2 regions of the Arhodomonas sp. AD133 genome follow, and region 2 is predicted to be linked to the other one. Evidence: riboswitches for the same ligand, from Rfam matches in the RefSeq annotation. Region 2 holds a riboswitch; the other holds the start of a gene.
What was found. Region 2 has a riboswitch for thiamine pyrophosphate ahead of thiC (phosphomethylpyrimidine synthase ThiC). Riboswitches for the same ligand answer to the same signal wherever they lie in the genome.

Region 1 (10,955 bases), on a different contig from region 2:
TCGCCGTCCAGACCGTTGTCGGCCTGCGCGCGGAAGCACACGCCGCCGGTGGCTCGGTGTGAGGAGAGCGAGAATGTTTACGCAACGGTCGCATCGAATGAGCGCCACGGGTGTTCTGGTAATGCTAATGGGTGCGGCGGTGGCTGGATGCGATGCTGATTCCCGGGTCGACGAGCCCGACGACGCGGCCATGAGTAACCGGCCGATAGTGTGGGCCGAAGTCGAATCGGCGCGCAGCGGGACGTCGCGCCGGATCGCCGGAGTGGTGCGCTCGGTGGAGCGTGCGCCCCTGTCGTTCGAGGTCCCCGGTCGCGTCGAGGCGGTGCACGTGGGCGTCGGCGACGAGTTCGAAAGCGGTGATGTGCTTGCCGAGCTCGATGACCGCACGTTTCGCCTCACCCTTGCCCAGCGGCGCGCCGAGCTCTCGGAAGCACGGGCGAATCTCACCCTCGCGAAAGCGGACTACCGGCGCGCGGAGCGTCTGCTCGGCCGGGGCGCGATTTCGCAGGCGAAGTACGATGCCGCACAGTCGAGTTTCGAAACGGCCAGCAGCCGTGTCGACGTCGCCGCCTCGCGGGTCGATCTCGCACGCGAGGATCTCGCCGACGCCAAGCTACACGCCCCCTACGACGGCGCCGTGGCTGCACGCCTGATCGAACCCGCCCAACGGGTGCGCGCCGGTGCGACAGCGGTGGAGGTCCAGAGCGTGGGAGGCGGCCTGGAGGTACACGTGGTGGTACCGGAATCGCTTGTCACCGCATTGGCGCCGGGGTCCGAGCACCGCGTCACCTTGCCGGAGGTGGAAGGCGAATTGCTGACGGGGAGCGTGACCGAGGTCGGCGTGGACGCGGAGTACCGCAGTGCCTATCCGGTCACGCTGGAGCTGGTCGACCCGCCGCAGAGCGTGCGTGCGGGCATGACCGCCGAGGTTCGGCTGCACCTCGACGCCACCGGGCCGGAGCGTGTCGCGATTCCGGCGACGGCATTCCTCGCCGGCGAGGGTGAGCGCGAGTTCGCGTTCGTCTTCGACGAGCGCTCGCATACCGTCAGCCGTCGGGAGATCGACGTGACCGATGTCTCCGGTGGTCGAGCCCTCGTCGCTTCCGGCCTTGAGCGCGGCGAGATCGTCGCGAGCAAGGGGGTGGCGTTTCTTTCCGACGGCCAGCGCGTGACCCGCGTGGGCGTTGGCGTCAAGCGTTATTCGCCGTAGGCGCACGGGATGAGTATCAGCGAAATTGCCTTCCGGTTTCGCCCGGTGGTGTACATGGTCGCCGTCGTGGCGATGGTGTTCGGCGCGGTCAGCTATTTCTCCCTGCCGGCGCGCGAGGACCCGGAAATCACCATTCGCGAAGCCGTGGTGACGACCCGCTATCCGGGGCTGTCCGCCGAGCGTGTGGAACGGCTGATCACCAAGACGCTGGAAGAGGCGGTCCGCCAGGTGGCGGAGATCGAGGAGGTTCGCAGCACCTCGAGACCGGGCGTGTCGATCATCCACGCGGAAGTTCAGGACCGCTACTTCGATCTCGACCAGATCTGGGACGAGCTGCGCGACAAGGTGGACGAGGCGCGTCCGGAGCTGCCCGAGGGCACGCACGCCCCGGTGATCAATGACGATTTCGGCGATGTGGCTGTGGTGACCGCGGCGTTGACCTCGGACGACTTCTCCATGCGCGAGTCGTTCGACATGGCCAAGCACATCCGCGACCAGCTCTATGGGGTGAAGGGCACCAAGCGCGTCGACGTGCTCGGGGTGCAGCCGGAGCGCATCTATATCGAAACGCGCAACGCGCGGCTCGCCGAGCTCGGCATCGATCCCGAGCAACTGTCGGCCACGCTGCAGGCCCAGAACATCATCCGGCCCGGTGGCGCCGTGGATACCGGAGAGCGGCTGTTCCCCATCGAGCCCACCGGCAATTTTACCTCCGTGTCGGCCATCCGTGACACGCTCATCACGCTGCCCGGTACGCAGCGGGTGATTCCCCTGCGGGACGTCGCCGAAGTCAGGCGGGGCTACCTCGACCCGCCGGCGCGCAAGGCCTACTACAACGGCGAGCCGGCGATCATGTTCTCTATCGCCATGCTGCCGGATTACAGCGTGCTGGACTACGGCGCACGGGTGCGCGAGCGCATGGCCGAGATAAAGGCGAACCTGCCGGTGGGCTATGAGCTCGACATCGTCACCTATCAGGCGAAACAGGTCGCCAACGCCGTCTACGGCGTCACGGCCAACGTGCTGCAGACGCTCGCCATCGTGCTGGCCGTGGTGATTCTCTTCCTCGGTGTGCGCACCGGACTCATCGTCGGCTCCATCGTGCCGGCGGTGATGCTCGTGACCCTGGCCGTAATGGGCTTCTTCGAGATGACGCTGCAGCGCATGAGCCTGGCGACGCTGGTGATAGCGCTCGGCCTGCTGGTGGACAACGGCATCGTCGTCGCCGAGGACTTCAAGCGCAGACTGGGGGAGGGCGCCAGCCGGCGCGAGGCGCTGAAGCGCACGGGCAGCGAGTTGGCCCTGCCGTTGCTGTCGTCGACGCTCACCACGATACTCGTGTTCCTGCCGCTGATGCTCGCCGAGCACGTGGCCGGCGAGTATACCCGCTCCATATCGCTGGTGATCCTGATCAGCCTGCTCACCAGCTGGGTGCTCGCCATGTGCCTGACGCCGCTGCTGTGTCACCGGTTCATTCGCCCCGAGCCCCAGGGCGAGGCGGCAGCCCGGCCGGGCCTGTCGGATCGCCTGTTCCTGGTGCTGGCTCGGCGCTACGAGCGCATCCTCCGCCGTGTCCTGCGCCATCGGGGGCTGTTCCTCGCGGCCATGGGCGTATTGCTCGCGACCGCGGTGGTGGGGCTCAGCCAGGTGCCGAGCAAATTCTTCCCCGATTCGGATCGCACCCAGGTTCTCGTCTATGTGGACCTGCCGGCCGGTGTATCCGCCACCGCCACGGATAATGCCATGCGGCCGATGATGGCGATGCTCCACGACCATGAGCGTTTCCCCTACGTGAAGGATTTCGCCGGCTACGTCGGCTTCGGCGGACCGCGATTCGTGCTCTCGCTGACCCCGGTGGACCCGGCACCCAACCGCGGCTTCATGGTCATCAACGTCGATCGCTACGAGCACGTCTCGAAGGCCATTCGCGAGATACGGACCGCGTTTCGGGAGGCGTTTCCCGCGGTCAACGCGCGCGTGAAGGGCATGTTCCTCGGACCGTCCGATTCCTCGCGGATCGAGGTGCAGGTGAAGGGACCGGATGCGGACTACATCTTCGAAAAGGCCGGCGAGATCGAGCGCATTCTCGCGGGGGTACCGGGGGCGCTCGAGATCCGGCACGACTGGGAGAACCGGATTCCGCAGATCCGCGTCGAGGTGGATCAGGCCCAGGCCCGCCGGGCGGGGGTTTCGTCCGCGGATATCGCCCGCTCCATGGCGACCTATTTCAACGGCCGCTCGGTTACCGAGTTCCGCGAGGGCGACGACATCTTCCCCATCGTCGCTCGCGCCGCCGATGCCGAGCGACACGATCTCGACCGGGTGAAGTCACTGGCGGTGTACTCCAGTGCCACGGGCCGCAACGTGCCCCTGTTTCAGGTCGCCGATTTCGAGCTGGTCAACCACTTCGGTGCCATCGCCCGTGAGGATCTCGCGCGCACCGTCACGGTCGAGGCGCGCAGCACGCAGCTATCGGCGGAGGACATGGTGCCGCGCATCGCCGACGAGCTGGACGCGCTGCGCGACGATCTGCCGCCCGGCCACAGTATCGAGATCGACGGCGTGGTGGAGACCTCTCATGACGCCCGGGCGGCGCTGGCGGCCAACGTGCCTTTCTGCGTCGGCGCCATACTGCTGCTGCTGGTGGCGCAGTTCAACGGATTCGGGCGTCCGGCGATCATCGTGGCGACGATTCCGCTGATGCTCATCGGCGCCGTGACGGGCCTGTACCTCATGCAGGTCAATTTCGGGTTCATGGTGATCCTGGGGCTGTACGCCCTCGCGGGGATCCTGATCAACAACGCGATCGTTCTCATTGACCGCATCGACATCGAGCGGGAGGCCGGTGAGGCGGGCAACGCGTTCGAAGCGGTCGTCTCCGCCTCGGTGCGCCGGCTGCGCCCGATTCTCATGACGACCGTGACGACGATTCTCGGCCTGCTGCCACTGATCGTGTTCCGGGACGCCCTCTTTTACGGCATGGCCAGCGTCATCGCGTTCGGCCTCGCGGTGGGCACGGTACTGACGCTGGGCGTCGTGCCGGTGCTCTACAGCCTGATTTTCCGGGTGCCGCCGCAGCGCGCCGGGGAGTGACCCGGGGCGCGGCTCCCTGCGCCTACCGGGCGCCGAGGTGGGGCATCAGCTCCGCGAGCAGGGCGTCGCGGTCTTCCTTGGAGCGCGCGGCAATCGCCTGGTCCACGACCTCGCGGGTGAGGTGGGGGGCGAATGTCTCGATGAAGTCGTACATGTAGCTCCGCAGGTAAGTGCCGCGGCGAAAACCGATGTTGGTGACGCTGGGCTCGAACAGGGCGCTGGCGTCGAGGGCGACCAGCCCCTTGTCGCGCTCCGGGTTGAATGCCATCGAGGCCATGATACCCACGCCCAGGCCGAGGCCGACGTAGGTCTTGATGACTTCCGAGTCGGTGGCGGTGAACACGACGTCGGGCTCGAGGTCCTTCGTCGCGAATGCCTGGTCGAGCTTGGAACGGCCGGTGAACCCGAACACGTACGTTACCAGCGGGTAGCGCGACACCGCTTCCAGGGTCAGCGGGTCCTCGTCGCACAGCGGATGGCCTTCGGGCACGATGATGCTGCGATTCCAGGCGTAGCACGGCATCATCACCAGGTCCTCGAAGAGCTCGATGGCTTCGGTGGCGATGGCGAAGTCCACGGTGCCCCGGGCGGCCATCTCGGCAATCTGCATCGGTGTGCCCTGGTGCATGTGCAGGCTCACGTTCGGATAACGTGGCCGGAACGCGTTGACCACCGGTGGCAGCGCGTGGCGCGCCTGGGTATGGGTGGTGGCGATGGACAGGCTGCCGCGGGATTCGTCCACGTGCTCCTGGGCGATAGAGGAGATGTTGCGTACCTCTTCGAGCACGCGCGTGGCGACCTGGAGGATCTCCTCGCCGGCGGGCGTCACGTGGCTGAGGTGTTTGCCGCTGCGCGCGAAAATCTGCACACCAAGCTCGTCCTCGAGCATGCGGATCTGCTTGCTGACGCCCGGCTGAGACGTATAGAGCGCTTCCGCGGCGGCCGATACGTTGAGCCCGCGGCGGGCGACTTCGCAGATGTAGCGGAGCTGGTTGAGCTTCATCGGGAGCGATCCATAAAGAACATCATCGTATATATCTAAAAGAATTCATTCTTTTTGTAAATAAGCGAGGCGGCTAAGCTCTACCTATCGCTGTTTGGCGAGGACCGATTGTGACCGAGGATCGTGAGGCAGTGGCATTCGGGCCGCGGCGCGGCAGCGCGCGTGGTTGCGGTGAGGTCTATCTCATCGGCGCAGGCCCCGGTGACCCGGATCTGCTCACTCTGCGTGGTTACCGCCTGTTGCAGACCGCCGACGTCGTGCTCCACGACCGCCTTGTCGCGCCCGCCATCGTGGACCTCGCGCCTGCCCGGTCGCAGCGCGTCTACGTGGGCAAGCAGCGCGATCGCCATCCGGTCCCGCAGGCGCGTATCAACGAAATGCTGGTCGCCTACGCCCGGCGCGGGCTGTGCGTGGCCCGCCTCAAAGGCGGCGACCCCTTCATCTTCGGGCGCGGCGGCGAGGAGATCGAGAACCTCATGGCCGCCGGGATACCGTTCCAGGTGGTCCCCGGTGTAACCGCGGCGAGTGGTTGCGCTGCTTATGCGGGCATTCCGCTCACCCACCGCGATTACGCTCATGCCTGTGCATTCGTGACCGGCCACCGCAAGGCCAACGGCGAGCTCGACGTGGATTTCGAGCCGCTGGTACGACCGGGCCAGACGGTGGTTTTCTACATGGGCCTCGCCGCTGTGGATCGTCTTTGCGAGGGCCTGCTCGCCCACGGCATGGCCGCGGACATGCCTGCTGCGCTGGTGCAGCAGGGCACCACCGAGGCCCAACGGGTGGTCGAGGCCACGGTGGAGACGTTGCCGCAACGCGCCCGCGAGGCATCGTTGCAGCCGCCGACGCTGGTGATCGTGGGGGAAGTGGTCCGGCTGCGTGGGCGGTTGCAATGGTTCGAGCCGGCCCGTGGCGATATCACGCCGTTTCCTGGCGAGGGTGCATGGGGCTGACTCACTGCGCCATGCCCGTCGCCCGCCTGCCCTGCACCGTGCCCACTCGCCGCGCCACGGCGGCCATGCAGCCTCGAGGTCGAAGGCCGACGGGCATCCCGGTACACTGCGATGATCGTCCGTGGACAGCGACAGATCAGCGAGTAGAGGTACATGAAGGGAACCATCCTCATCACCGGGGCCTCGGCCGGTTTCGGGGCGGCCACGGCCCGCCGTTTCGCCCGCGAAGGCTGGCGCCTGGTGCTCTGCGCGAGACGGCGCGAGCGCCTCGAGACGCTGCAGGAGGAGCTGGGCGGTCCCGATACCGTCCATACCCTGGAGCTGGACGTCACCGACCGGATGGCGGTCACCGGGCAACTCGCGAATCTGCCGGCGCCTTTCGACGGGATCGATGTCCTCGTCAACAACGCCGGACTCGGCGTGGGGCTCGAACCGGCCTGGGAGTGTGACCTCGACGACTGGGAGCGCATCGTCGATACCAACATCAAGGGGTTGCTGTACGTGACCCGAACGGTGTTGCCAGGCATGGTGGCGCGCCGCCGCGGCCACATCGTCAATCTGGGTTCCACCGCGGGAACCTGGCCTTACCCGGGCGGCAACGCCTATGGTGGGAGCAAGGCCTTCGTCCAGCAGTTCACCCGCAACCTGCGTGCCGATCTCATCGGCAAGCCCGTGCGCGTGACCAACCTCGACCCGGGGCTCTGCCATACCGAGTTCTCCGTCAACCGTTTTCGCGGCGACGAGGCACGGGCCAACAGCCTCTATGAGGGCAACGACCCGATTCAGCCGGAGGATCTCGCCGAGATCATCCATTGGGTCGTGACCATGCCCCGGCACGTGAACATCAATACGCTCGAGGTCATGCCGGTGAGCCAGACCTGGGGGCCGTTACCGGTGCAGTCGGTGGACTGGCCAGAGGACACCTGAGCGCTCGACCCGGCGGCGCACCGCACCGGGTACGGAACCGTCCGACGACGCCGGATGCCGGCGCCGTCGTCGGCTGGCGGTCGGTTTCGGGTGTCCGGGGGATCCCGATGCCGCTACGCGTTCGCGGATGCCACGCCGGTCATGGGCGAAGACGGGACACCGTACTCCCGTGGCGCCATGCGGCCCGCCCACCAGGCGTGCCGCCCCGATATCACCGCATGGCGCATTGCCTTCGCCATGCGCACCGGATCCCGCGCGTGGGCGATGGCGGTATTCATCAGTACCGCGTCGCAGCCGAGCTCCATCGCGACGGCCGCGTCGGAGGCGGTGCCCACCCCCGCGTCCACGAGCACCGGCACGCGAATGCTTTCGGCGATGCGCCGGATGTTCAGCGGATTGCGGATGCCGAGCCCCGAACCGATGGGGGCGCCCAGCGGCATGACCGCGACGCAACCAATCGCCTCGAGCTCGCGGGCGATCAACGGGTCGTCACTGGTGTACGCCATCACCTGAAAGCCGTCGGCGACCAGGCGTTCGGCTGCGGTCAGCGTTGCCCGGACGTCGGGGTGCAGGCTGTCGTCGCCGAAGATCTCGAGCTTGCACAGGGTGTTGCCGTCGAGCAGCTCGCGGGCGAGCTGGCAGGTGTATACCGCGTCCTCCACAGTGAAGCATGCAGCGGTGTTCGGGAGAACGGTGCAGCCCAGCTCCCGAAGCATGGGCAGCAGGCCGTCGCCTTCGGCGCAATCCGGCAGCCGCCGTATCGCGACGGTGACGATTTCCGCACCGCTGGCGATGATGGCGGCCCGGGCTTCGTCGAGATCGCGGTAGCGCCCGGTTCCCACGAGCAGGCGGGCATCATATTGTTGGCCGGCGAGTGTCAGGCGATCGTCGTTGTCCATCGTGTCCATCTCCTGGTTGGTGTTCGTACTCCGGCGTGGCGACTTCAACCGCCACCGACGGCCTGTACGATGTCCACGGTGTCGCCTTCGGCGAGACGGTACTCGCCGTGGGCGGATCGCGGCACGACCTGTCGGTTGACCGCTACGGCGATGCCCTGCCGCGGATATGACAGAGTTTCGAGCAGGGTCGACACCGAGGCGGGCGCGGTGAGATGGCGCTGCTCGCCGTTGACGATGACGGTGAGCGTCTCGCGGTGGTTGCTCGCTTGCTGTTGGGTCACTGCGTGATGTCTCCGTGCCGGGTGCGCCGGACCCATCGGGCCGGCGGACGTACCTGGGACGCTGGTTGGAGACGCGGTGAGGGGGGGCTGCCGCACGGCAGCGCTTGGTGGTGTGCCGAAGCTCCCTACGCCGGTACTAACCGGGTCAGGTTCCAAGGGACTCTCTCAGCCCGGACCGCTGACGGCCGGGCACCCCCGCTTCCTCGTCTCGTGCCCGCAAATCGGGCACATGCCGGACGCTAACCGCGCGTCGAGTGCCTGTCAACGAGTACCGGCGCACACAAGGTGGCACGTTGGGTCTCGATTCCGTTCGCGACCCCGGAAGCGAGCCTTGCAGGGCCAGCAATCCCACGCCAGTGCGCGCTCTCGTCACCGTGTTCCGCTCCGGCATGGTCTACGCGGGCCCGCACACCATCCCGCCGTGGCGTAACCTGCTGGTGGTGGCGGCTTCCGGGGCCCGCGGCGGACGCTGGAGTTGCTGGCGGTCGCCGCGATTGGCAAGCTCGTGCACCATTTCCGCAGTGGCGCGCCGCAGGGTCCGAGCCTCAACACTGCGACGGGGAGCTACGGTCAGCAACGCGCCTGACAGCGATTGGACATGAGTCGATTGGCACAGGGGACGGAACGCTACCGACGTGGTGCCGCGCTCGCGAAGCGCGCATTCCCGTTCGTCGCCTGGATGCGCGGGCTGACGCCGACGATGGTGCGCGCCGACGTGATGGCCGGCATCACTGGCGCGATCATCGTGCTGCCGCAGGGTGTCGCCTATGCGCTGATCGCCGGGCTGCCGCCGGTATACGGGCTCTATAGCGCCATCGTGCCGACCATTGTCGCGGCGCTCTACGGCTCCTCGCGCCACAGCATCACCGGACCGACGGCGGCCAACTCGATCGTCGTGCTGGCGTTGGTCGCGCCGCTCGCCTCGCCGGATGGGCCCGGCTACATTCCCATGGTGCTGGCGCTCACATTCCTGGTGGGTGTCTTCCAGCTCGCGCTCGGGCTGCTGCGTCTCGGCGTGCTGGTGAACTTCATTTCCGATTCCGTGGTGGTGGGTTTTACCGCCGGCGCGGCGGTGTTGATCGCCGCCAGCCAGCTCAAGCACGTCTTCCAGCTCGAGCTCGCCAATGACCTCACCTTCTACGGCACACTGGTGCAGTTCACCGAGAAATTGCCGGACAGCAATCCGTACGCGGTTGTCATCGCGGTGGTGACGCTCGGGGTGACCCTGGTGGTGAGGCGTCTGCGCTCGCGCTGGCCGGCGATGATCATCGGCATGGTGGCCGGCGCGCTGACGTCCCTGGCCCTCGGCGGACGCAGCCACGACGTCGAGCTGGTGGGCGCACTGTCCGGTAGTCTGCCGGCCTTGTCGATGCCGCCACTGGGACTCGAAACGTTGCGCGAGCTCGCCTCACCCGCCGTCGCCGTTGGCATTCTGGCGCTGGTCCAGGCGATCTCCGCCGCACGCGCGGTGGCGACCCGCTCGGGTCAGAAGATCGACGGCAACCAGGAGTTCATCGGCCAGGGGCTCGCCAACCTGGTGGGTAGCCTGTTCTCCTCGTACGCCTGCTCGGGCTCGTTCACCCGCTCGGGGGCGAACTATGATGCCGGCGCGAAGACGCCGCTGGCGGCCATTTTCGCGGCGCTCATCCTGGCACTCGTGCTGGTGGGGGTGCCCGGCATCACCCGCTATCTGCCGATGCCCGCCATGGGCGGCATCGTGCTGCTGATCGCCTGGAATCTTATCGCCTTCGACCAAATCTGGCAGACGCTGCGCGCCAGCCGCACGGAGTCCGCGGTGCTGTTCATTACCCTGCTGGCGACGCTGTTCCTGCCGCTGCAGTTCGCCATCTACGCTGGCGTGCTGCTGTCACTGGTGCTCTACCTGCGGCGTACGGCCCACCCCCGCATGGTGGCGGTCGCGCCGGTGCCCGGGCGGCCGCTGAACGTGCTTCGCAATGCCGACAAGCGCGGACTCGCGCAGTGTGGCGAGCTCAGGATGATCCGCATCGATGGCTCGTTGTTCTTTGGCGCGGTGGATCACGTACAAACCGAGCTACGGCGGGTCACCGAGGCGGGGTGCCATCATGTGCTGCTGGTGGGCTCGGGGGTGAATTTCATCGATCTGGCCGGCGCGCGCATGCTCGCGCGCGAGGCCGAGCGTCTGCGCACACTCGGCGGCGGGCTCTATCTGTGCAGCTTCAAGGACCCCGCCCGGGAGGAGCTCAAGCACGACATCCACCGGCAGGCGGTGGGCGAGGTGAACATTTTCGCCTCGCCGCAGGAGGCCATCGAGGCGATCGTGGCGCGCGTCGGAACCCCGGACTGTCCGGTCTGCCACGGCGGGCCCCGGCACTGTGTGTTGCTGGAGACCCCGAAACGGTTGTCCTCCGGGGATGCCGAGTAACGACTCGGGAGCCACGACCTCCACGCCGCGATAACCGCTTGATCGGGCACGTCTCGTGGCCCGGTTACCCGGGCGCCGAGGCAGGGCGCCGGCTCGCTCGGCGAGACGCTCGGCAAGCTCGCCGGCGGCCGGAGCGATATGCCACCTCCGAGCGCCCGGCGGAGGTGGCGTCCAATCAGAGCGCG
Region 2 (10,955 bases):
CTCGGTGTAGGTGTCGATCCCGCCGGTGTGACGGTTCGCCCAGCGGTTGCCGATGCCCATCACGAAGTCGGATTCGAGCAGCGTGGCGTTGCCGTAACGGTGCGCCGTCTGCAGACCCACCATGCCCGCCATCAGCGGGTGGTCGTCGGCGATCGTGCCCCACCCCATGAGCGTGGGAATGACCGGCGTGCCGGTGAGCTCGGCGAACTCCTGCAGCAGCTCGGCGGCATCGGCATTGATCACGCCACCGCCGGAGACCAGAAGCGGGCGCTCAGCGGCGTTCATCATCTCCAGCGCCTTCTCCACCTGCGCGCGGGTGGCCGAGGGTTTGTAGACCGGCAGCGGCTCGTAGGTGTCCGGATCGAACTCGATCTCAGCCATCTGCACGTTCAGCGGCAGATCGACGAGCACCGGGCCGGGACGGCCGGAGCGCATCACGTGGAAGGCCTGCTGAATGGCCCGCGGCACCTGCGCTGGCTCGAGCACTGTCTTCGCCCACTTGGTCACGGGCTTGGCCACCGACTCGATGTCCACCGCCTGGAAGGACTCCTTGTGGAGTTGCGAGGTCGGGGCCTGACCGGTGATGCACAGAATCGGGATGGAGTCGCCGGCGGCCGAGTACAGGCCGGTGACCATGTCGGTGCCGGCGGGGCCGGAGGTACCAATGCACACGCCCACGTTCCCGGGGCTGGTGCGCGTGTAGCCCTCGGCCATGTGGGAAGCGCCTTCCACATGACGGGCGAGCACGTGATCGATGCCGCCGATCTTGCGCATTGCGGCATAGAACGGGTTGATGGCGGCACCGGGCACCCCGAAGGCGGCATCCACGCCCTCCTTCCTGAGCACCCACACAGCCGCTTCGGCAGCAGTCATCTTGGCCACGGCACGCTCCTCCATAATTATTCGGAACGGGTTTCTGTTGAATGGAACGCTAGCTCACACGACTGACCGTGTCAACAAATTGGAAATTGTTTCCATTTTTGTGAATGCGTGGCCGACGGATGGCGGGCGGCCACGGGTCGGGGACGGCGCCGCATTTGACCCCGCCCCCGGCCCCACCTATGCTGCAACCTGTCGCACCCGCCACGGGGTGCGGCGACAACGCTGACGAAGCGGGGGTGCCCGGACCGGCGGTCCGGGCTGAGAGAGTCCCTTGGAACCTGACCCGGCTAGTACCGGCGTAGGGAAGCTTCACGCTCTCTGGACAATGCGCGCACCCCCATTTCGTCGCCCCTTCACGTGATGCGAACGAGGCGACTGAACATGAGCGCAAATGAAAAGGACGTCCGCCAGGCGGCGGCCGTGCTCAACAGCGAGGTCACCCGCCCCTTCCCCGGCTCCCGCAAGATCTACGTGGAAGGCTCCCGAGCGGACATCCGGGTGCCCATGCGCGAGATCGCGCAGAGCGACACCCCGTTCCAGTTCGGCGCCGAGAAGAATCCGGCACTGGCGGTTTACGACACGTCCGGCCCTTACACCGACCCCGAAGCGGTCATCGACCTGCGCGAAGGCCTGCCGGCGCTACGCGGTCCGTGGATCGACCAGCGCGGCGACACCGAGACGCTGGACGGCCCGAGCTCCGCCTTCGGCCGCGAACGCCTGGACGACCCGGCGACCGGGGAGTTGCGTTTCGGCCATATCCGGGCGCCGCGCCGGGCGAAGGCGGGCGCCAACGTCACCCAGATGCACTACGCCCGCCAAGGCATCATCACGCCCGAGATGGAGTTCGTGGCGATCCGCGAGAACCAGAAGCTGGAGGCCTACCGGGATCACCCGGTGCTCGGCAAGCGCCATGCCGGCGAGTCCTTCGGCGCGGCGATTCCCGAGGAGATCACGCCGGAGTTCGTGCGAGACGAACTCGCCCGCGGCCGCGCCATCATCCCCAACAACATCAACCACCCGGAGAGCGAGCCGATGATCATCGGCCGCAACTTCCGCGTGAAGATCAACGCCAACATGGGCAACTCCGCGGTGACCTCCTCCATCGAGGAGGAAGTGGAGAAGATGGCCTGGGCGACGCGCTGGGGCGCGGACACGATCATGGATCTGTCCACCGGCAAGCACATTCACGAGACCCGTGAGTGGGTGCTGCGCAACTCCCCGGTGGCTGTGGGCACGGTGCCCATTTACCAGGCATTGGAGAAGGTCGACGGCAAGGCCGAGGACCTCACCTGGGAGATGTTCCGCGACACGCTGATCGAGCAGGCCGAACAAGGGGTGGACTACTTCACCATCCACGCCGGCGTGCGTCTGCCCTTTGTGCCGCTCACCGCCGACCGGGTCACCGGCATCGTCTCCCGCGGCGGCTCGATCATGGCCAAGTGGTGCCTCGCCCACCACACCGAGAGTTTCCTCTACACCCACTTCGAGGATATCTGCGAGATCATGAAGGCGTATGACGTCGCCTTCTCCCTGGGCGACGGACTGCGCCCCGGCTGCATCGCCGACGCCAACGACGAGGCGCAGATGGCGGAGTTGCGGACACTGGGCGAGCTCACCGAGATCGCCTGGCGCCATGACGTGCAGGTGATGATCGAAGGTCCCGGGCACGTGCCGCTGCAGAAGATCCGCGAGAACATGACCGAGCAGCTCGAGCACTGCCACGAGGCGCCGTTCTACACCCTCGGGCCGCTCGCCACCGACATCGGCCCCGCCTACGACCACATCACCTCCGCGCTGGGCGCGGCCAACATCGGCTGGTACGGCACGGCGATGCTCTGTTACGTGACCCCCAAGGAACACCTGGGGCTACCCGACAAGCACGACGTGCGCGAGGGCATCGTGACCTACCGCATCGCTGCCCACGCCGCCGATCTGGCCAAGGGCCACCCGGCCGCCCAGATCCGCGACAACGCGCTGTCCAAGGCGCGTTTCGAGTTCCGCTGGGACGATCAGTTCAACCTGGGGCTGGACCCGGAGCGGGCGCGGGAGTACCACGACGCCACCCTGCCCAAGGAGGCGCACAAACTCGCCCACTTCTGCTCCATGTGCGGGCCGCAGTTCTGCTCCATGGCGATCTCCCAGGAAGTCCGCGAGTACGCCAGGGAGAAGGGGCTCGACAACGACAGCGCCGTGCAGATCGGGCTGGAGGAGAAAGCGCGGGAATTCCGCGAGCGGGGCAGCGAGATCTACCACGCGCAGTAGCGGCCGCCCGCCGGTGCCGCGCCGAAGCGCCCGGTGGAAACGGGCCCCGTTTTCCGGGGCCCGGGACATGGTCGTCCGGAAACGGTATCCTACGGCGCATACGGAAAGAACTGCCGTGAGGACGGATTTTGGCTGAACGACAGACCCGAACCACCGGGCGCCCGCGCACCTCCGGCCGCAGCGTTGGCCAGAGCCAGTCGCTGACCCGCGGGCTGAACATCCTCGAGGCGCTGGCGGGCGCCGGCCACGGCCTGTCGCTGTCGGACGTCTCGCAGATGGCGGGCCTGGCGCCGTCGACCACGCACCGGCTGCTGCGCACCCTCGAGCAGCTTCAGTTCGTGCAGCAGGACGAGGAGCTCGGCCTCTGGCACATCGGCGTGAAGGCGTTCATCGTCGGCAACGGCTTCGTCAGCGCGCGCGATTTCGTCGCCGAGTCGCGCCCGTACCTCCACCGCCTGATGGAGGAGACCGGCGAGACCGCGAACCTGGGCGTCCAGGACGATGGTTACGCCGTGTTCCTCGCCCAGGTGGAATCCCAGGAGATGATGCGCATGATCGTCAAGCTCGGCAGCCGCGCCCCCCTGCACGCCTCGGGGGTGGGCAAGGCACTGCTGGCGAGCATGGACGAGGCGGAAATCGAACGCATCCTCCAGCGCCGCGGCCTGCCCAAGGTCACCCCGAACACGCTGGACACGCCGGCCAAGCTCCGCGCGGACCTCGCCGAGATCCGCGAACGCGGCTACGCGTGCGACTACGAGGAGCACGCCATCGGTCTGCGCTGCGTGGCCTCCACCATTCACGACGAAACCGGCAAGGCACTGGCGGCGATCTCCGTATCCGGACCCAAGGCCCGGATCACCGACAGCCTCATGCACGAGCTCGGGGCGGCAGTCTCCCGCACCGCCCGCGAGATCACCGCCCGCCTGGGTGGCGAGCTGCCACGCATGGAGGCCGTGGGACGCTGAAACGCCCTGCATGTTGTGCCCCGCCGGCGCGGCACCCGTGCCATGCGCGTCTATAGTGGCGGACAGTAGGCCAATACCGCTGCCGGAGGACAGATGAGCGACAGCGACTTCAAGCGGCGCCGTTTTCACCGCGTCAACGTCGACCGCCCGGCTTATCTCAGCGGCGCGGGGGATCAAGTGTCGGTAAGGGTGATCGACCTCAGCCTGCACGGCGCCCTGGTGGAGGCGGAGAGCGCAGCCGATGCACTGCCTGAATCCGGTGAGCTCGTCATCGAGCTGGACGGGGAGGCCCGCATACAGATGCAGGTCACCGCGGTCCACAGCCATGGCAGTATGGTGGGACTGCGCTGCGACGGGCTGCCGCTGGACAGCGCGGCGCACCTGCGCCGCCTGGTGGAGCTCAACCTGGGCGACCCCTCGCTACTGGAGCGCGACCTGGAAGCGCTGGCCACTTCCGGCCCCGGAGCAGAGAATACCTAACCGCTTCCCCGCGGTGGCACACCGGGACCAGACGACCTTGGCCCGGCGGGAGCCGGGCCAAGGCGTTCCTCGACACCCAGGATTGCCGCAGACCGAACCTAGCGGGCCCGGGATGCCTCACTGACGACGGTTCCGCCCACCCCGGATGAGGCGTCATCCCGCCACACCAGTGGATGCTCGGACTGCATGGCGGCATCGTAGGTGAGCTCGGATGTACCGACATCGTATCCATTCTCACGGAGCAGTTAGGCCATGATCGCCGCGTAGGCGTCGGTCGCTTCCAGCGACTCCGGTACCCACGGACTCTCCCGCGGGACCGGAAAACCCATGATGACATCACAGCGTGATTCGGCCAGGCGGGCGAATCGTGCCGGAACGAATCCACTCTCATCGTCACCGGTTCCGTCGAATGCCTGCACGGCAACGGAGGTATCCAACCGTTCGCCGACGGCATTGGCCACGGCGCGATCGAAGTCCTCAGTGGGGCTGGCCTGATCGACGCATACATCGATTGGTGCTTCGGCGGTCGCGGCCTCGGAGTGGCCCCGCCCCAGCCGGCGTAGACGGCCACGTACTGCTTGCCGTCGACCGTGTAGCTGCTGGGCACGCCGATGATCCCGGAGACCAGCTTGTCGCTCTTCCAGACCACCTCGCCGGTTTCGCCGTCGAATGCGGTGAAGTAGCCGTCGGCACTCCCGCTGAACACCAGCCCCGATGCCGTGGCGAGCATGCCGCCGTTCCAGGGCAGATCCGTGCGGTGGGACCACACCTGCTCGCCGGTGTTGACGTCGCTTGCCTGGACTTCCCCCCAGCCGTCGCTGCCCGGCTCGGGCAACACCTCGAACGTCTCACCCAGGTACGGCAGACCGGCCATATAGCTGACAGCCGTGCCTTCCATCTTCATGCACGCATGCAGGGTGGGGACGAAAGCCAGCCCCTGGTCCGGGTTCACCGCCATCGGCCACCAGTTCTTGCCACCGAGGAAGCTCGGACAGGTGAACACCTCCTTGCCCACGTCGGGACGCAGCTCGTCGTCGTCGATGGCAACGCCCTCGTCGGTATAGCCGGTGATCGAGTCGACCCGGACGAAGGGCTCGGCCCACAGGAAGTCGCCATCGCGACGGTCGAGCGCGACGAACCAGCCGTTGCGATCGGCGTGCAGCAACGCGGGAACCGTCTCACCCTGGTACTCGCTGTCCGTCAGCACGCTATGGTTGACGCCGTCTCCCAGGTGCCGTGTGGCGTGTACTGGTAGTACCACTTGATATCCCCCGTGTCGGGGTCGAGTGCCAGCACAGAGTTCGTGTAGAGGTTCTTGCCGGGACGCAGCGTGGCGAGCCAGAGACCGGGATTGCCCACGCCCCAAAAACAGCGTATCGGTCTCGGGATCGTAGCTGCCGGTCAGTCAGGCGGAGCCACCGCCGTGCTTGTAGGCGCCTTCCGGCCAGGTATCACCGTTGGGAACGCCGCGACGGTGCGCTGGCGCTGCCCCCGTGCCGCTGCTTCGGCATCGCGCACGACCGCGCCCGAGCCAGGGTGCACGCGCCACGCGAAACCACTGGTGCACGAATGTGACAGTGTGTAACCCGCGCTCGTCCCGCTGCCGTCACGCACCGCGGCCACGCCGGGCCACGACGCACGGCTGTGGCCGGCGACCCGGTCTTCGTGGCATCGTCACAGTACGCCTCGCCGTTGGGCCCTGAGGACGCCCGGCGGGCGTGCCCTTTACGACGGCCGGTATGCACGCTCAGCACGATCCTTGCTAGAAGGGCTGGTGTGGCGAAACGCGAAGCGCCCATTCCACCGACCCAACTACAACGACGGGCGCTGTTCGAACGGCTACGCACAAGGGGAGGAGATTCCGTGACGCATACCGAAGCGAAACACGCGCGACGCGTCATCCAGGCCGTTGACCGCTGGAGCCGCACCTCCACCGCTCTGCCGGAACCCGACGACGCCCGCCGAGTCGCTCAGTCGTGGACGCGATGCCTGTCGAGCTACGGGCTGCAGCCGGATACGACGAATGTCGAGGTGGTGCTCGAGCAGTCGGAGTTGCACGCGCATCGCGAAGAGCTCGGCGAGCTCTTTCGCATTGCCCGCACCGAAATGCACAACCTCTACGAGCAGACCGCGGGCTCCGGCTACGCCGTGATTCTCACCGATGCCCGGGGGTTCATCGTCGACTGGGTCGGGGATCCGACCCTGGACCGCGATTTCCTCGACGTCGGTCTCTGGCCTGGTGCGGCCTGGAGCGAAGCACACGCCGGCACCAACGGCATCGGCACGTGTATCGAGGAGAAGCGGCCGATCACCATCCATCGCGACGAGCACTACTTGTCGTGCAACACCGCGCTGTCCTGCTCGGCATCGCCGATTCACGATCCCAAGGGGAATCTGGCGGCGGTTCTGGACGCCTCATCGGTCAACAGCCGTGACACGCGCCAGAGTCAGTGCCACACCGTCGCCCTGGTGCAGATGTCGGCACGGCTGATCGAGAACTCGAACTTCCTGCGCGTCTTCCACGACGACTGGGTGCTGCGCTTTCACGTGCGCCCGGAGTTCGTGGGTCTGCTCAACGAGGGCATGCTGGCGATCAACGGCGATGGCGTCATCCTGGCGGCCAACCGCAGCGCCGTCTCCCAGCTCGGTCAGCAATCGCAGATCGACCTGGTCGGCCGCGCGATCAACGAGGTCCTCGACCTCTCGCCCAACGCCATCGAGGAGCGCAGCTTCCGCCAGGGACAATCCGTCTGGCCGGTGCACGACCTGCGTCACGGCACCCGCTACTTCGCCATGATGCGCGGCCCCGTCAACCGCAATCAGGAGGCGCGAACACGGGTATCCACCGGGCGGGTGATCAGGCCGCCGCGTTCGGAACCGGCATCGGCGGGACTGACGCTGAATTCCCTCATGGCCGGCGGCGACCCGCGCATGGCCTACAACGTCCGCTGTGCCGAGCGCGTGGTGGACCGGGACGTGGCGATGCTGCTCCAGGGCGAGACCGGCACCGGCAAGGAGGCGATGGCACGGGCGATACACGACGCCAGCCGGCGTGCGGAGCAGCCGTTCGTGGCGGTCAACTGCGCGGCGATTCCGGAATCCCTGATCGAGAGCGAGCTGTTCGGCTACAAGGGCGGCGCGTTCACCGGCGCCCGCCGTGAAGGGATGCGCGGCAAGATCCTGCAATCCAGCGCCGGCACACTTTTCCTCGACGAAATCGGTGACATGCCGCAGGAATTGCAGACCCGGCTGCTGCGGGTGCTGGAGCAGCGCGAAATCCTGCCCCTGGGCGCCGAGACCCCGATCCCCGTGGATCTGCACGTCATCAGCGCCACCCACCAGGACCTGCCGCGCCTGGTCTCGGAAGGCAGCTTCCGCGAGGACCTCTACTACCGCTTGAACGGAATCACCCTGCAGTTGCCGGCGCTGCGCGAGCGCCGGGACAAGGATCTGCTCATCCGCTCCGCCCTCGCTGCCGAGAGCGATCCGGGGGAAGCCGCCGGTATCGACGACGAAGCCTTCCAGCGCCTGCTCGCCTACCACTGGCCGGGCAATATCCGGCAACTGCGCAACTGTCTGCGTACGGCGCTCGCCCTGTGCGACGGCGGCGTTATCCGTGTCGCCGACCTGCCACCGGAGATCGCCACCCCTGCCTCCGGGGAAGCGGCCTCCGAGGCCGCCTCCATTCAGCCGGCGGAAAGCACGGAACCGGCAGCGCCGGCATCGCCTTCCGCGTCGCCCCTGGAATGCGCCGAGCGCGACACACTCCTTCGCGAGCTCGAACGCCAGCGCTGGAACGTCACCCGAACCGCCACGGAGCTGGGCGTCAGCCGGAACACGCTCTACCGCAAGATGCGCCGCCACGGGATCAATCCGTCACCGGACTGACCACCCCGCATCGCCACCCGACCACGGCACGTGCCCCGCCCCGGCGGCGGGGCACGCCGACGCCTCCAGCCGCCGCCGCGAAGCACTGTCCCGACCATGGCACACTCTGTGCCAGATACACGGTACACCGGCGCGCTCACGCCCGGGTCTTCGCCGCCATGCCGACGCCCATTACCGCTCTGCGCCCCGCCTCCCGGGCAATATCACTAGACCACCGGCCATGGCATGCAAGCTGCATCGCCCGTCAGCGACGGCTCAGGCCGGCGAGCCCGGCTCACGCGGACACAGGACGGGTGCGATGAAGATTCACATTCTCGGCTCCGCCGCGGGTGGCGGATTTCCCCAGTGGAACTGCAATTGCCACAACTGCGCCGAGGTGCGCCGGGGCAATCCCTCGATGCAGCCGCGCACACAATCCTCGATCGCCGTCAGCGGCGACGGTGAACGCTGGATCCTGATCAACGCCTCGCCGGACATCGGCGCCCAGCTCGCGGCTTTTCCCGCGGCACAACCGGCCGGCGACAGCGTGCGCGGCACGGGTATCCATGCGGTGATGCTGGTGGACAGCCAGATCGACCACACTGCGGGACTGCTGACCCTGCGCGAGCATGGCCGGTTGCGCCTGTACACCACCCGCAGCGTGCACGAGGACCTGACCACCGGCTTCCCCGTCATCCCGATGCTGGAGCATTACTGCGGCGTCGACTGGCGGGAGGTCGCCGCCGACGACGACGCCTTCCAGGTCGACGGTGTCCCCGAGCTCGCGTTTACTGCAGTCCCCCTGACCGGCAAGGCGCCGCCCTACTCTCCCGGCCGCCACGCGCCGCGGACCGGCGACAACATCGGTGTGCTCATACACGAGCGCAGCAGTGGCCGCCAGGCGTTCTACGCCCCCGGGCTGGGCGCGCTGGATGCGGGGCTGATCCGCCGGATGGCGGACGTGGACTGCCTGATGGTGGACGGCACGTTCTGGCGTGAGGACGAAATGCTCACCACCGGCACCGGCAGCAAGCACGCCGCCGACATGGGACACCTGCCACTGAGCGGCCCGGACGGGCTCATCGCTGTCCTCCAGCGATTACCGCGCCCGCAGAAGTATCTCGTCCACATCAACAACACCAACCCGGTCCTCGACGAACGCTCGCCCGAGGCGGAGATGCTGCGCCGCGCGGGCATCACCGCCGCCCGCGACGGCATGTCACTGGACGTCTGAAGGGGGGACGATCATGAACGCCGCGATTCGACCCTGGCCCAAAGACGAGTTCGAGGCGCGACTGCGCGAGCTCGGACGCTACTATCATATCCATCATCCCTACCACCGGCTCATGGCGACCGGCCGCCTCACGCCGGCGCAACTGCGTGCCTGGGTGGCGAACCGGTATTACTACCAGATCAGCATCCCCCTCAAGGACGCGGCGCTAATCGCCAACTGTCCCGACCGGGCGGTCAGGCGACGCTGGTTGCAGCGCATTGTCGACCACGACGGCCGGCAAGGGCGCGACGGCGGCATCGAGGCGTGGATCCGGCTCGGCGAAGCCTGCGGCCTCGAACGCCGGGAGATCGTATCCGAAACCCACGTGCTCCCGGGCGTGCGTTTCGCGGTGGACGCCTACGTCGATTTCGTGCGCCGCTCGGACTGGCAAGCCGGCGTGTGCTCATCGCTGACCGAGCTTTTCGCGCCCACGATCCACCGCGAGCGCATCACCGGCTGGCCGGAGCACTACCCCTGGATCGAGCCCGACGGGCTGAGCTATTTCCGCAATCGCATCGGTGAAGCCCACCGTGACGTAGAGCACGGCCTGAGCATCGTGCTCGACGCTTTCGACACCCGGGCGCTGCAGGAACGTGCGCTCGAGATCGTCCGCTTCAAGCTGGAAGTGCTCTGGACCATGGCGGATGCCATGTACCACGCCTACGTCACGGATATGCCACCGTTTTTCTGCGTGGGGGACGAGGAATGGACAAGCGGCTCGACGACGGATCGATAATGCGGCTGGCGCCGACCTGCCGCCTGCAGTGGGAGCCGGAGCGACAGATCTATCTCCTGCTCTATCCTGCCGGCCTGGTGCCACTGAGCGCCCTGGCAAGCGAGGTCCTGCGGCGGTGCGACGGCCACCGCCGGGTCGGCGAGATCGCCACCGAGCTCGCCCACCAGTGTCCGGGCCGGCACGCCGAGGCCGATGTCCGCGACTTCCTGCGGAGTGCGCGCGAAGAGGGCTGGATCGTGCCAGCCCACGGGCCCAAGCGCCGACGGGACAGGCTCTGACAGGGACACTCAGTGCCTTGGGCTATCGCGCAAGCGATCGGTGGCGGCAACCAGGGCGCGCTGCATGGGCGCATCTCCCGCCAGGTGGCCGGCATCCTCCACGACCTCCAGCGTCGCGGCCGGCCAGCGCTCGTGCACGGCAAACGCCTGCTCCACCGGACACATCAGATCCCGGCGGCCGTGCACGATGGCGCCGGGAATCCCCGCCAGTG

Region 1: it holds a riboswitch for thiamine pyrophosphate, as region 2 does, so the genes downstream of both, thiS (sulfur carrier protein ThiS) here and thiC (phosphomethylpyrimidine synthase ThiC) in region 2, are expected to answer to the same signal.

What each region holds. Positions count from the first base shown of each region.
Region 1 is NZ_JBNAZM010000049.1:22,621-33,575, reverse strand. It holds gene ACPEES_RS19360 (CerR family C-terminal domain-containing protein) at 1-62, shown strand, start outside; gene ACPEES_RS19355 (efflux RND transporter periplasmic adaptor subunit) at 98-1,210, shown strand; gene ACPEES_RS19350 (efflux RND transporter permease subunit) at 1,220-4,303, shown strand; gene cysB (HTH-type transcriptional regulator CysB) at 4,326-5,306, opposite strand; partial or broken gene cobA (uroporphyrinogen-III C-methyltransferase) at 5,477-6,259, shown strand; gene ACPEES_RS19335 (SDR family oxidoreductase) at 6,413-7,186, shown strand; gene ACPEES_RS19330 (thiazole synthase) at 7,300-8,094, opposite strand; gene thiS (sulfur carrier protein ThiS) at 8,130-8,366, opposite strand; TPP riboswitch at 8,472-8,573, opposite strand; gene ACPEES_RS19320 (SulP family inorganic anion transporter) at 8,965-10,770, shown strand; gene ACPEES_RS19315 (GYD domain-containing protein) at 10,946-10,955, opposite strand, start outside.
Region 2 is NZ_JBNAZM010000002.1:35,548-46,502, reverse strand. It holds gene gcl (glyoxylate carboligase) at 1-873, opposite strand, end outside; TPP riboswitch at 1,105-1,205, shown strand; gene thiC (phosphomethylpyrimidine synthase ThiC) at 1,264-3,144, shown strand; gene ACPEES_RS01660 (IclR family transcriptional regulator) at 3,273-4,109, shown strand; gene ACPEES_RS01655 (PilZ domain-containing protein) at 4,203-4,589, shown strand; gene ACPEES_RS01650 (hypothetical protein) at 4,835-5,050, opposite strand; partial or broken gene ACPEES_RS01645 (outer membrane protein assembly factor BamB family protein) at 5,218-5,463, opposite strand; gene ACPEES_RS01640 (hypothetical protein) at 5,347-5,844, shown strand; gene ACPEES_RS23550 (hypothetical protein) at 5,790-5,948, opposite strand; gene ACPEES_RS01635 (sigma-54-dependent Fis family transcriptional regulator) at 6,453-8,477, shown strand; gene pqqB (pyrroloquinoline quinone biosynthesis protein PqqB) at 8,776-9,690, shown strand; gene pqqC (pyrroloquinoline-quinone synthase PqqC) at 9,704-10,465, shown strand; gene pqqD (pyrroloquinoline quinone biosynthesis peptide chaperone PqqD) at 10,435-10,743, shown strand; gene pip (prolyl aminopeptidase) at 10,753-10,955, opposite strand, start outside.